Regions from separate parts of the Rahnella sp. EDr1-12 genome, predicted to be linked through region 2. Evidence: predicted binding sites of a transcription regulator. Region 2 holds the regulator's gene; each other region holds the start of a gene.
The links. Region 2 encodes CRP, which controls carbon source genes, mostly activating them, when cyclic AMP is high. Its sites were predicted from a motif close to ATGTGANNNNNNTCACAT; they were not measured.

Region 1 (3,131 bases), on a different contig from region 2:
GCCACCAGCGCCACCACCGTGGTGACGATCACCAGCAGGTTTTGCACGGTAAAAGCGTCGATCAGCTCCTGCCACGGGGTGATCGCCACGCCGACCGCGAACAGCACCGGGTAAGTCACGGCGGTGCGGAAGAATTTATAAACCGCCATCGATCCGTGCTGAATGGTCGGAGAAATCCCGTTCGCCAGCTTCACCACCACTGCCGCAAATAACATGCCGACCGGCGCGGGCAGGCCGATCCACTTCTGCCCAAGCATGCCCACCATGTACAACAAGATCGCCAGCAGCGCACCGCAGGCCAGCGCATTCACGCCCGGATTGCCCTCAAACTCGTCGGTGCCGCTGCCCATCTGGCCTTTTTTAGAGGGCATCAGCTGGCCTTCACCGGTCAGATGCGGATACCGTTTGCCGATCTGATTAAGTACGCCAGCCAGCACGATCGCCGTCAGGCTGCCCAGCATGACGATCGGCAGAATACGGCCCAGCGCCACGCCTTGCTCCATATGCAATAGAGTGGCGTAACCCATCGACAGCGGGATCGCCCCTTCGCCCACCCCACCGGCCATGATCGGCAGGATCAGGAAGAAGAAAGTTTGCACCGGCGGTAACCCTAACGCCGTACCCACGGCCATCCCGGCAAGCATCCCGACGATTTCACCGCACAGCATCGGCACAAATATGCGCATAAACCCCTGGATCAGCACCTGACGGTTCATGCTCATGATGCTGCCGACGATAATGCAGCAAATGTAGAGATAGAGAATGTTGGTGGATTTGTAGAATTTCACCGTGGAATCCACCACGACGTCCGGCAGCAGGCCGTAATGCACCATCGCTGAAGGTATAAAGGTGGCGCAGATCGCCGCCGCGCCCAGTTTTCCCACCACCGGCAGGCGTTTGCCAAACTCGCCGCAGGCAAATCCGAAGAAGGCCAGCGTGGCCACCATCACGACGATATCGCTCGGCAGCTTGCCATTGAGGCAATCGAGCAGGATAAGCACACCCGCCAGCAGGAAGAAAGGCAGCGGAATAATCCCTATCTTGTAGTTATCCAAAATATGCCACCATTTTTGTCTGGCGGAGGCTGTGGATTTTTTGGTGTCTTCTTTAACAACAATGTAGGAATCGTCGGTTGTGCTCATGACATCGCCCTTTTCTTATCGTGACTTTTTTATTGAGAGTGCCAGCATAAAAAACAGGGCGTCAGGGCGGATGTGAGTTTGTTCAAATTAAATCCGCAGGGATTAAGGTTGTTATGGTTTTTATGGTGTTAATGCGACGGCCTTTATAAGGATTATCAGATTAGTAGTAAAAACCCATATTAACCCTGTAATTACTGCGTGAAATAAAGACGAATTTAATTGCCCGTTCACAACTCTGCCGTTGCCCGATGACGATGGCATTTGTGCCGTGATAGGGTTATTCGATATGTGGCTTTTGATTTTCCCCGTGGCAGGTGACTTTCTCCGTGGCAGGTTGTATGAAACGCAGATTACCTTTTCAGGTAAAACTCTTCTTATCTCTGGTGTTATTTTCGTGCCTGCTGTTAGCGCTGCTGGGCGCGATTTTATTTCACGTGATCGACCGGCAACTGCATCACGATCTTGGCCAGCGGGCGCGGGTTCAGGCCAGTGAAATCGCGCTGATGCCGGGGCTGGCGCAGAAAGTCGCCGATCGCGACGTCGCGGGCATTGCCCGGTTAATTCAGCCGCTGCGTGATCAAAGCGATGCCAGTTATATCGTCATTGGCGACGTGCGCGAGCGACATCTTTATCATTCCGAATCGCCGGAGCGAATAGATCTGCCGATGATTGGCGGGGATAACGCAGAAGTGCTGGCCGGCAAAACCATTATTTCGGTGCGTCAGGGCGGAATTGGCGTGTCATTACGCAGCAAGGCGCCGATCCTGAATGCCAGTAAACAGGTGATCGGCATTGTTTCCGTCGGTTATCTGACGTCTTACATCGACAATATCAATGGCCGCCGTCTGGCGCAGGCCGGTTTATACGGCATGCTGCTTTTACTGCTGCTGTTTATTTTTTCGTGGGTGTTTACCCGCAATGTAAAAAAACAGATGTTCTGGCTGGAGCCCAAAGATATTGCGCTGCTGGTGCGCCAGCAGAAAGCGTTACTGGAAGCCATGTATGAAGGTGTATTTGCGATTGACGGCCAGAAGCAGCTGATTTTAATTAACCGCGCGGCAAGAGAACTGCTGGATATTCGCCAGCCCGAAAACCAGCTGCTCGGCAAACCGCTGGATGAGGTGCTTGAAACGCCGCCGACATTCTTTACTCAAAGCGGTGTCGCGGAAGATAACCCCGCCAGCAGCAGCCGCCACGATCAAATTACCGTGCTTAATCAGCGACAGGTGATTGTTAACCGCGTTCCGATTGAGCTGGAGCCCGGCAAAGAGAGCGGATGGGTATTCAGCTTTCGCGATAAAAATGACATTAATACGCTGAGCAGCCAGCTGAGCCAGGTGAAACGCTATGCGGATAACCTGCGCATCATGCGTCATGAACAGCTTAACTGGACCGCGACGCTGGCCGGTTTACTGCAAATGCAGCGCTACGACGACGCGATGCGCTACATTCAGGCACAGTCCGAAGGCGCGCAGGCCGTGCTGGATTTTGTGTCGGCGCGCTTTACGTCGCCTGCACTGTGCGGCCTGCTGCTGGGGAAATACGTCAGCGCGCGGGAAAAAGGCGTCGAACTGGCGTTCGATCCGGCCTGTCAGTTACTGCGCATTCCGGCGGCCATCAGTGAAACCGAGCTGATGTCGGTTATCGGTAATCTGCTGGACAACGCCGTGGACGCCACCCTCAACGCCGGGACAGCGGCTGTGCCGGTGGAGCTGTACATCTCCGACAGAAACCACGAACTGCTGATTGAGGTGGCCGATCGCGGCGGCGGCGTGGACGACGCCCTCAAGCCGCATTTGTTCGAACAGGGCGTCACCACCAAGCCGCTGAGCGGTGATGAGATGACCGGTGCAGAACATGGCATCGGTCTGTATCTGGTGGCGAGTTACGTCCGTCAGGCGGGCGGCAGCATCGAAATCTCAGACAATACGCCGCAGGGTACGATTTTTTCAGTGTTTATCCCGACGACGTCGGATGCTTCAACAGGAA
Region 2 (3,131 bases):
GCACTATCGAGTAACACTGAAGGCGCGCTGAAGGCTCTGGTCGTGCTGGATTCTCAGGACTGGCCTCATCTCGTTGGAACAGACCTTGTTTGCATGGGACCCATTAACAAACAATCGGCTGAGATAGAGACCTTTTATCAACGAACCCGGCTGGCCCTGCTGGAAACAGACAAAGGAGCAACCTGTCTGTGGATCCTTGAAGCGACATACGAAGAATGGAAAGCAGATAACGCCCGCAAGGTTAAGTAATATTACTTCCTGAAGTACAAAGCCCGGTCGGCTGTACGGGCTTTCCTCACGTTCTACCCCCCATTGATTTCCCGTGTTAATTATCCTTAGTCGCTGCCCCCCCTCAGCCGCTTTCGCACGTCTTCAGCTCGCACAACACCCCTACTTGTTAACGTGGCTTTCGCCACCCGACAAGGCCGAACGATGGTTTTTAAGTCGTTTATCAGTGGCGGGGTTTTAATGGCGCTACCCTCAATTCTGGCCAGTCCAGAGGATTTCGCCGCGCTACAGCGCGAAGGCAGGCTGGATTTTTGCCGCGCGGCGATTTTTAGATTTACTTCGTCATCATTGCCAGACGTATGACTGGTCGTGACTTATTCGACGTTAACCACTTCGAAACTGTGGGTGATCGAGGCGGCTTTGCCCAGCATCAGAGAAACGGAACAATATTTCTCAGCTGACAGGCTGACGGCGCGCTCCACAACCTTGTCAGTCAGGTCTTTACCGGTGACGATGAAGTGCAGATTGATGTGTGTGAACAAACGCGGTACTTCTTCGCGACGTTCTGACGTCAGTTTCACTTCACAGTCACGGACATCGCTGCGGCCTTTTTGCAAAATCGACACCACGTCGATCGCGCTACAGCCACCCGCGGACATCAGCAACATTTCCATCGGGCTCGGTGCTTTATCACCGGCATTCCCGTCCATTAAAACCTGATGACCCGACGCGGATTCACCTAAAAACGTCAGACCTTCCACCCATTTTACGCGTGCGTGCATTTGCTTATCTCCTGGCGTTCTTATTCATCAAATTTTCACCCCAGAGTACCCTTTCACCTAAAAACTGGCAACGTAACCCGATCGCCATCATGCTGAAGCGAGACAACACAAGACAGCATTGCAAACCTGTGTTACAAACAAAGCCGAAACATACTTTCCAGTAAATTGCGGTGACGGTTTTCGCGGTTTAAGAACAGAACCCAAGGTGATAACAGCAATTAACAGGCTGTTTCACTCCGACATCCGCTTGCAGCATTTCTGGTGAGTTACATGCTGATAGGGCGCATTAATATTCAGACGCCGTACAGGGAACTCTGAGCCCTGTGATTTTGGGCAGCGATAATAACAGAGGATAATAGCAAATGGTTCTCGGCAAGCCACAAACAGACCCGACACTTGAATGGTTCCTGTCTCACTGTCATATACATAAGTATCCTTCTAAAAGTACGCTGATTCACCAGGGTGAAAAAGCCGAAACGCTGTACTACATCGTGAAAGGGTCGGTTGCCGTCCTGATTAAAGATGAAGAAGGCAAAGAGATGATACTTTCCTACCTTAACCAAGGTGACTTCATCGGCGAGCTGGGACTCTTCGAAGAAGGTCAGGAACGCAGTGCCTGGGTACGTGCTAAAACTGCCTGCGAAGTGGCTGAAATTTCTTATAAAAAATTCCGCCAGCTGATTCAGGTTAACCCGGACATTTTGATGCGCCTCTCCGCGCAGATGGCAAACCGTCTGCAAATGACGTCAGAGAAAGTCGGTAACCTTGCTTTCCTCGACGTAACGGGCCGTATCGCTCAGACCTTATTGAATCTGGCCAAACAGCCAGATGCCATGACCCACCCGGACGGGATGCAGATTAAAATTACCCGCCAGGAAATCGGTCAGATCGTCGGTTGCTCCCGTGAAACCGTCGGCCGCATTCTCAAGATGCTGGAAGATCAGAGCCTGATCTCCGCACACGGTAAAACGATTGTCGTTTACGGCACACGTTAATCCCTCAAAAAAAGGCGCGACAGCTTACTGTCGCGCCTTTTTTATGGGCTAAGCTTCATCCATGACGCTATGGCGAAGGCTGTTTTATCATCCCGAAGTGAACTATGCACTGCGTCAGACGCTGGTGTTATGTCTGCCGGTCGGCCTCTGCTGGCTGTTTGGGAATCTGCAAATGGGCCTGTTGTTTTCCCTCTGCCCTGCCTGCTGTAACGTCGCCGGTCTTGATACTCCCCACAAACGCTTTTTCAAACGTCTCATTATTGGTGGCGCTCTGTTTGCGCTGGGCAGCATTCTGCTGCAAGTGATGCTGACCGGGTGGCACCTCCCGCTGCCGCTGATCATGCTGTCGCTGGCATTATTACTTGGCGTCACCGGCGAAATCAGCCCGCTCCATGCGCGTCTGTTGCCCGGTGCTTTAGTGGCGACCATCTTTACCCTGAGCATGGTGGGCGTCAGGCCGATGTGGCAGGCACCCGCGCTGTTTGCCGCAGGCACCGCCTGGTACGGCCTGTTTAACTGGGCGTGGTTTCGCATATCAAAAGAACAACCGATGCGCGAAACCCTCAGTCAGCTGTATTTGCAACTGGCGGATTATTTCGAAGCTAAATACAGCCTGCTGACGCAGCATACCGACCCTGAAACCGCGTTGCCGCCGCTGCTCAAGCGCCAGCAACAGGTCATCGATCTTATCGCCCTGCTTTATCAGCAGCTGCACATGCTGCCGCAGCACGGACATCATCATCACTACAAGCGGCTGTTTCAGCGTTTTCAGGTGGCGCTGGATTTGCAGGAGCACATTACCGTCAGCCTGCATCAGCCGGAAGAAGTGCAAAAGTTGGTGGAAGAGAGCCATGCGGAAGCGGTGATCCGCCGTAATGCTCAGGTGATTTCAGCCCGTCTGCGGGTGATTGCTGACGACATTCTTTACCACCGTCTTTCCGGGCGTTTTACCATGGCGAACGAACTGGCGGCGCTGGAGAAAATTGCCGCACGCAATCCGGATAATCCGGTCGGCCAGTTCTGTTATTACCATTTCAGCCGCATCGCACGCCTGCTGCGTACACAGAGGCCACTGTACCGGCGCGATCTGATGAATACTCAGCCGCGCCTGCCTTTCTGGCCCGCA
Region 3 (3,131 bases), on a different contig from region 2:
GCCGGGTACGGATGTTGCTGGTCGGCATCATCAAGCACGATTTTCACCGGCACGCGCTGCGCCAGACGCACCCATTCGAGATTACTGTCGATGGTCGCCAGACCGTTAGTCGCCGCAGAAGAAGAGCTGTTGGTGACCGCTGCTGCCACGCTGTCGACCCTGCCGTGCATGATGCGGTTGCTGCCGAGCGGCGTAATTTCCACGCGATCGCCCTTGCTCAGGCCGGACAGTTTGGTTTCTTCCAGATAAGCCAGAATGTAGAAGGAGTTTTTCTTCACTAACGCCACGGCCGTAGAACCACGGTTGATGTAGTTCCCCGGATGCACGGTAAGGTTAGTCACCCAGCCATCTGCCGGAGCCACCACCACGGTGCGCTGTAAATCGAGCACCGCCAGATCACGTGCTGCCTGAGCCTTCGCCAGCTGATGCTGGGCGGTTTGCAGAACATTATTCGCCTGGTCTATCTCTTCCTGCGACATCGCCTGCACGCCCAGTTTCACGCGGCGTCCGGCTTCGCGTCTTTTCTCGGCGGCCAGTGCCTGATAATACGCCACGTCAGCGCTCGCTTCGTCCAGCGCCTGCTGATAACGCGGCTGGTCGATTTTGAACAGAATTTGCCCCTTCTTCACCAGCTGGTTGTCCGTGATCGGGACATCGGTAATCAGGCCGGTCACGTCGGGCGCGATAGAGACGACGTCGGCGGTAAATTTTGCATCACGGGTCCACGGTGATTCCGTGTAGAACGCCCAGGCTTTGAAAATAGCGATGACAGCCAGAACGACAAGGATCAGCGTAATTGCATAACGTATTATTTTTATAGAGAAATTTTTCACAACGCCCTCAGACGAACATGCAGGAGATCAGGTAGAAAAGACAGCAATACAATGCTGTGTTGAACAACGCCGGGTGCCAGACAAAGTCGTAGATCCCGGTGGGCTGCAAGACGCGTCGCAGCAGGAAAAACACGACCAGCGCCAGCAGTATTTCAAAAAACACCGGGGGAAACGACAATCCGAAAATCACCATTACCGGAAGCAAACTCATCAAAAATTCCTTACATTATGACGACGGGCAGTATGACCAGAGAAAGGTGTGGTGAGCCCCGCGCACACATTATTCATTATTTTAGGCAACAGCTCACAAACCCGGAGATAAATCTTCACGGGAAGTGACGACGAAAACTGTGGGGTTGCCAGGGAAGTGTGCGAAGGTAAGCCGTCAGGAAAATGCGACCTGATGGTTATCGCCCGGGAGAGTATATTAGCCTGCTTATTATCAAGTGATCAACGTTAGGTGATCTAAATCACTTTTAAGCCAGGATTAACAATGGACCGATTAAAGCGTATGTCAATTTTCGCCCAGGTGGTTGAAAGCGGCTCATTTACCGCGGCGGCACGACGTCTCGACATGAGCGTTTCCGCCATCAGCCAGACGATTTCAAAACTTGAAAATGACTTACAAATCAAATTGCTAAACCGAAGCACACGCAGCATTGGCCTGACTGAAGCCGGAAAGATTTACTATCAGGGCTGCCGGAAAATGCTGCAAGACGTGCGCGAAGTGCATGAGCAATTATACGCCTTCAACAACACACCCACCGGCACGTTGCGCATCGGCAGCTCATCGACAATGGCACAAAATGTTCTTGCTGCCATGACTGCCGAGATGCTCAGTGAATATCCCGGCCTGACAGTTAATCTGGTCACCGGCATTCCGGCGCCGGATCTGATCGCCGACGGCTTAGACCTGGTGATCCGCGTCGGGGCGTTGCAGGATTCCAGCCTGTTCTCCACAAAACTCGGCTCGATGCCCATGGTGGTGTGTGCCGCGCGCAGCTATCTGGCTCAGCACGGCACGCCGGAAAAACCGGCGGATATGGTGAATTTCTCATGGCTGGAATACAGCGTGCGCCCCGACAGCGAGTTTGAACTGATCGCGCCCGAGGGAATTACCACCCGGATCAATCCGCAGGGGCGTTTCGTCACCAATGATTCGCAAACGATGATCCGCTGGCTGAAAGCCGGGGTGGGTATCGCTTATGTGCCGCTGATGTGGATCATCGAAGAAATCAATGCCGGGGAAGTGGAGATTTTGTTCCGCAGCTACCAGTCAGATCCTCGCCCGGTTTACGCGCTGTATACCGAAAAAGACAAATTGCCGCTGAAAGTGCAGGTATGCATTAACTATCTGACGGATTACTTCAAACAGGTCAGTAAGGTGTATCAGGGCTACAGGCAGGGGAAAAAGGGTACGACGTGGGGGTAAACCTCCCCTGATCAGGGGAGGCTAAAACAAAACTTAAGCGGTACCGCCCACCGTCAGATTATCCAGTTTCAGGGTTGGCTGACCAACCCCGACCGGCAGGCTCTGGCCTTCTTTGCCACACACACCGACGCCTTTATCGAGCGCCAGATCGTTACCTACCATGGAAATCTGCTGCATCGCTTCGATACCCGACCCGATCAGCGTCGCGCCTTTCACCGGTTTAGTGATGCGACCATTTTCAATCAGATACGCTTCGGACGTTGAGAACACGAACTTGCCGGACGTGATATCCACCTGACCACCGCCGAAGTTCGGCGCATACAGGCCGTATTCGACGCTGCTGATAATCTCTTCCGGCGTAGATTTTCCTGCAAGCATGTAGGTGTTGGTCATGCGTGGCATCGGCAGGTGCGCATACGACTCACGACGGCCATTACCGGTCGGCGCTACGCCCATCAGGCGCGCATTCAGTTTGTCCTGCATGTAACCTTTCAGCACACCGTTTTCGATCAACACGTTGTACTGGCCCGGCACGCCTTCATCGTCAATCGCCAGTGAACCGCGCAGGCCGTGCATAGTACCGTCATCGACGACGGTACACAGTTCGGACGCCACCAGTTTACCCATCTGACCGCTAAAGACGGACGTTCCGCGACGGTTGAAATCACCTTCCAGGCCGTGTCCGACCGCTTCGTGCAACAGCACGCCCGGCCAGCCTGCGCCCAGAACCACCGGCATCCCACCCGCAGGGGCGGCGACAGCGGTCAGATTGAGCAATGCCATACGCACTGCGTCACGCGCGAACGCTTCGGCGCGCACTTCACCGTTAACCGTTTCGAGGAAATAATCATAACCGACGCGCGCAC
Region 4 (3,131 bases), on a different contig from region 2:
ACAAGGGCGGCAAACTGGTTAATCATGTGGTGAAAACCATGAATGAGATCACCGCCAGTTCCGGCAAGATTGCGGAGATCACCACGGTTATCAACAGCATTGCCTTCCAGACCAACATTCTGGCGCTGAACGCTGCGGTAGAAGCGGCGCGTGCCGGTGAACAGGGGCGGGGTTTTGCGGTGGTTGCCAGCGAAGTGAGAAGCCTCGCGCAGCGCAGCGCACAGGCGGCGAAAGAGATTGATGAACTGATTGGCGAATCCGTCGAGCGCATCAGCGCCGGGTCCGAGCTGGTCGAGCAGGCCGGTGCCACCATGCATGACATCGTGACGTCTGTCGGCAATGTCACTGAAATCCTGAATGAAATTGCTCAGGCGTCGGATGAACAGAACCGGGGTATTTCGCAGGTGGGGGAAGCGATTGTCGAAATGGACAACGTGACTCAGCAAAACGCCGCGCTGGTGGAAGAGTCTTCTGCCGCAGCCAATGCCTTACGCGATCAGGCGCAAAGCCTGGCGGGTTCCGTTTCACGTTTTGTCACTGAGTAATCACTGTGATGCTCACTGCGCCAGGGCGGCACAGTGAGCATTTTTACTTCAACGGCGGGCGATCAGCTGGTCGTTTTTAACTGCGGATAGCGCCGGAAAATCGTCAGGCACCAGACAAACGCGATACATCCCAGCACGCCACCGGCGTAACCGACGTTGCTCATTTCCAGATGCAAACTCACCTGATTGCCTAACAGCGCGCCCGCGCCGATGCCGATATTGTAGATACCCGACAGCAGGGACATCGACACGTCGGTGGCGTCGGACGCCAGCGCCAGTACGCGCACCTGCAAGGCCAGGCCGATAATCATCATGGCCAGCCCCCACACCACGCACAGCACAGAAATGCTGATCGGGTTCATCACCGCTACAAACAGCAGCAACATACTGAGCGTCACCATCAGGATCGGGCCGCTGAGCATCGCTGCCGGGAAGCGGTTGCCGAACATGCTGAAAATGATGCTGCCAAAGATACCCGCGCCACCAAAAATCAGCAGCAGGAAAGTGGTGAAGTTTTCACCCATATTGGCGACGGTCTGAATAAACGGTTCGATGTAGCTGTAGGCCGTGTAGTGAGCGGTCACTATCAATGCAGTCAGAACATACATGCCGACCAGCGCCGGGCGGCGGAACAGCATCGGCACACTTTTCAGTGAACCGGTATGTTCGCTTGGCAGCGGTGGCAGCAGTTTGATCAGGCAAATCAGCGTCAGCAGCGCAACCACGCCGATGCTCATAAAGGTGGTGCGCCAGCCGAGATACTGACCAATGATGCGCCCGAGCGGTAAGCCCAGCACCATCGCCAGCGCCGTGCCGGTGGCTAACATACTGAGCGCCTGCGTTTTTTTACCCGGAGGGGCGACGCGAATGGCCAGCGAGGCAGTAATCGACCAGAAAATCGCGTGGGAAAGGGCGATACCGACGCGGGAGGCGACGAGGCTCCAGAAATCCCAGGCCACCACCGATAACACGTGGCTGACGATAAACAGGCTAAATATAAAGATCAGCAAGCGTTTACGCTCAACCTGCCGGGTCAGCAGCATCAGCGGCAGCGACATCAGCGCCACCACCCAGGCGTAGATGGTGAGCATCAGGCCGACCTGCGCCGTCTTCATATTGAAACTGGCGGCGATGTCGGAAAGTAATCCGACCGGCACAAATTCGGTGGTATTGAAGATAAAGGCGGCGATCGCCAGCATCACAACGCGAAGCCATGCTGTCCTGCGCGAAACGGTATCTGATTGCATTGAAATTGATAACTTATTAGAAGGTGTAAAGACCAGGCTCTCTGCAACAGGAAGCCTTTTGAACGCATAGTGTGTTTTATTTGTTCTAAAAATGGAACAGAAAACTGGCCTAACAGATAAATGTTTGAGGGACAATTTTCATGGCGGAAAGTGAGAGGCAGATCACCTGACGACGTAAAACAGCGCCATCACGGGTGCCAGCACCAGTGCCAGGGTTCGCAGATGAATCCCCACGGATTATTCTGCGGGAAGGACATCACAAAACCGAAGCGGGCGGCATTGGCCTGTAACCAGACAAACGCGCCGGTTTCGCCAAACACGCCGGTCACTTCGTCGCAGCCGGGCGTATTGATGTCCACGGCGCGGCCGGTGTGATGCTCGCTGCATCCGGGCGGTGCCAGAGACGTGAAGAAATCTTGCGGGGGTATTCCGGCTTGCTGTTTGGCGCGGATCAGCTCTGCCTGATACGCCAGGCTGCGGTACGCCGAGACCAGATAAATGCCCACGCCGTCTGCGGCTGCCTGCTGTTGCATGGCGCGCCATGCCTGAGCGGCGGGGGAGATCAGGCGGTAAACCTTACCGGTGTCCGCATTCATTTCTGCGTCCACCAGTAAGTGCTCACTTACCTCTTCGAAGTAGGGCAGCGTGCGGTGCGCGATCACCTGCGGGTCAATATTCAGGTCACGCAGTCTCTGCAGAGTCTGCGCTTTCAGCACCGCCTGATTCATGCCTCTTCTTTACCTTTGCGCGTCATGGCGTCGGTCATTGCCCGCGCAGAACTGCGCATGGAGTGTTTGTAGCGCGAGGCCGCCGACACCAGCGCCTTCAGCAATTGTGTATCCTGCTGATGTTGCTGATATTCAGGGTGCCACTGCACGCCGAGACAGAAATCATAGCCTTCGCATTCAATGCCTTCGATCACCCCGTCCGGCGCGTACGCGTTGACGATGCAGCCTGGCCCGACGGATTTCACGGCCTGGTGATGCGAGCTGTTGACCTCATAATGCGTGCTTTCAACACAGCGGCTCAGCAGCGACCCTTCGGCGATCTGCACCGGATGACGGGCGCGCTTTTTGCCACCGGCATTTTCGGTGTCCACCGTGGTGCTGTGTTCAAGGGCGTCGGGGAGTGCGTCGGGAATGTGCTGATGCAGCGTGCCGCCGGTTAATACGGCCAGCAGTTGCTGACCGCCGCAGATGCCCAAAAGGGGCAGGTTGCGCTGCATGGCGCCTTTCACGATGGCTTGTTCGAACCGGGTGCGGGCCGGTTTCAGGCGCACCTGATCGCTGGTTTGCTGTTCGTTGAACAGCTCAGGGGGAACATCAAACGCGCCGCCGGT

Region 1: the regulator CRP is predicted to act here: its motif matches at 1,213-1,230, upstream of ACO0U8_RS20880 (2-hydroxycarboxylate transporter family protein).
Region 3: the regulator CRP is predicted to act here: its motif matches at 1,292-1,309, upstream of aaeR (HTH-type transcriptional activator AaeR).
Region 4: the regulator CRP is predicted to act here: its motif matches at 1,943-1,960, upstream of ACO0U8_RS21155 (sugar transporter).

The regions. Positions count from the first base shown of each region.
Region 1 is NZ_JBLZNY010000007.1:20,913-24,043, reverse strand. It holds gene ACO0U8_RS20880 (2-hydroxycarboxylate transporter family protein) at 1-1,142, opposite strand, end outside; gene ACO0U8_RS20875 (ATP-binding protein) at 1,481-3,131, shown strand, end outside.
Region 2 is NZ_JBLZNY010000004.1:34,880-38,010, forward strand. It holds gene ACO0U8_RS16890 (hypothetical protein) at 1-249, shown strand, start outside; gene ACO0U8_RS16895 (OsmC family protein) at 603-1,010, opposite strand; gene crp (cAMP-activated global transcriptional regulator CRP) at 1,373-2,005, shown strand; gene ACO0U8_RS16905 (YccS/YhfK family putative transporter) at 2,067-3,131, shown strand, end outside.
Region 3 is NZ_JBLZNY010000001.1:1,933,487-1,936,617, forward strand. It holds gene aaeA (p-hydroxybenzoic acid efflux pump subunit AaeA) at 1-833, opposite strand, end outside; gene aaeX (p-hydroxybenzoic acid efflux pump operon protein AaeX) at 841-1,044, opposite strand; gene aaeR (HTH-type transcriptional activator AaeR) at 1,327-2,265, shown strand; gene tldD (metalloprotease TldD) at 2,299-3,131, opposite strand, start outside.
Region 4 is NZ_JBLZNY010000007.1:83,262-86,392, forward strand. It holds gene ACO0U8_RS21150 (methyl-accepting chemotaxis protein) at 1-545, shown strand, start outside; gene ACO0U8_RS21155 (sugar transporter) at 608-1,792, opposite strand; gene ACO0U8_RS21160 (M15 family metallopeptidase) at 1,981-2,520, opposite strand; gene ACO0U8_RS21165 (gamma-glutamyl-gamma-aminobutyrate hydrolase family protein) at 2,517-3,131, opposite strand, start outside.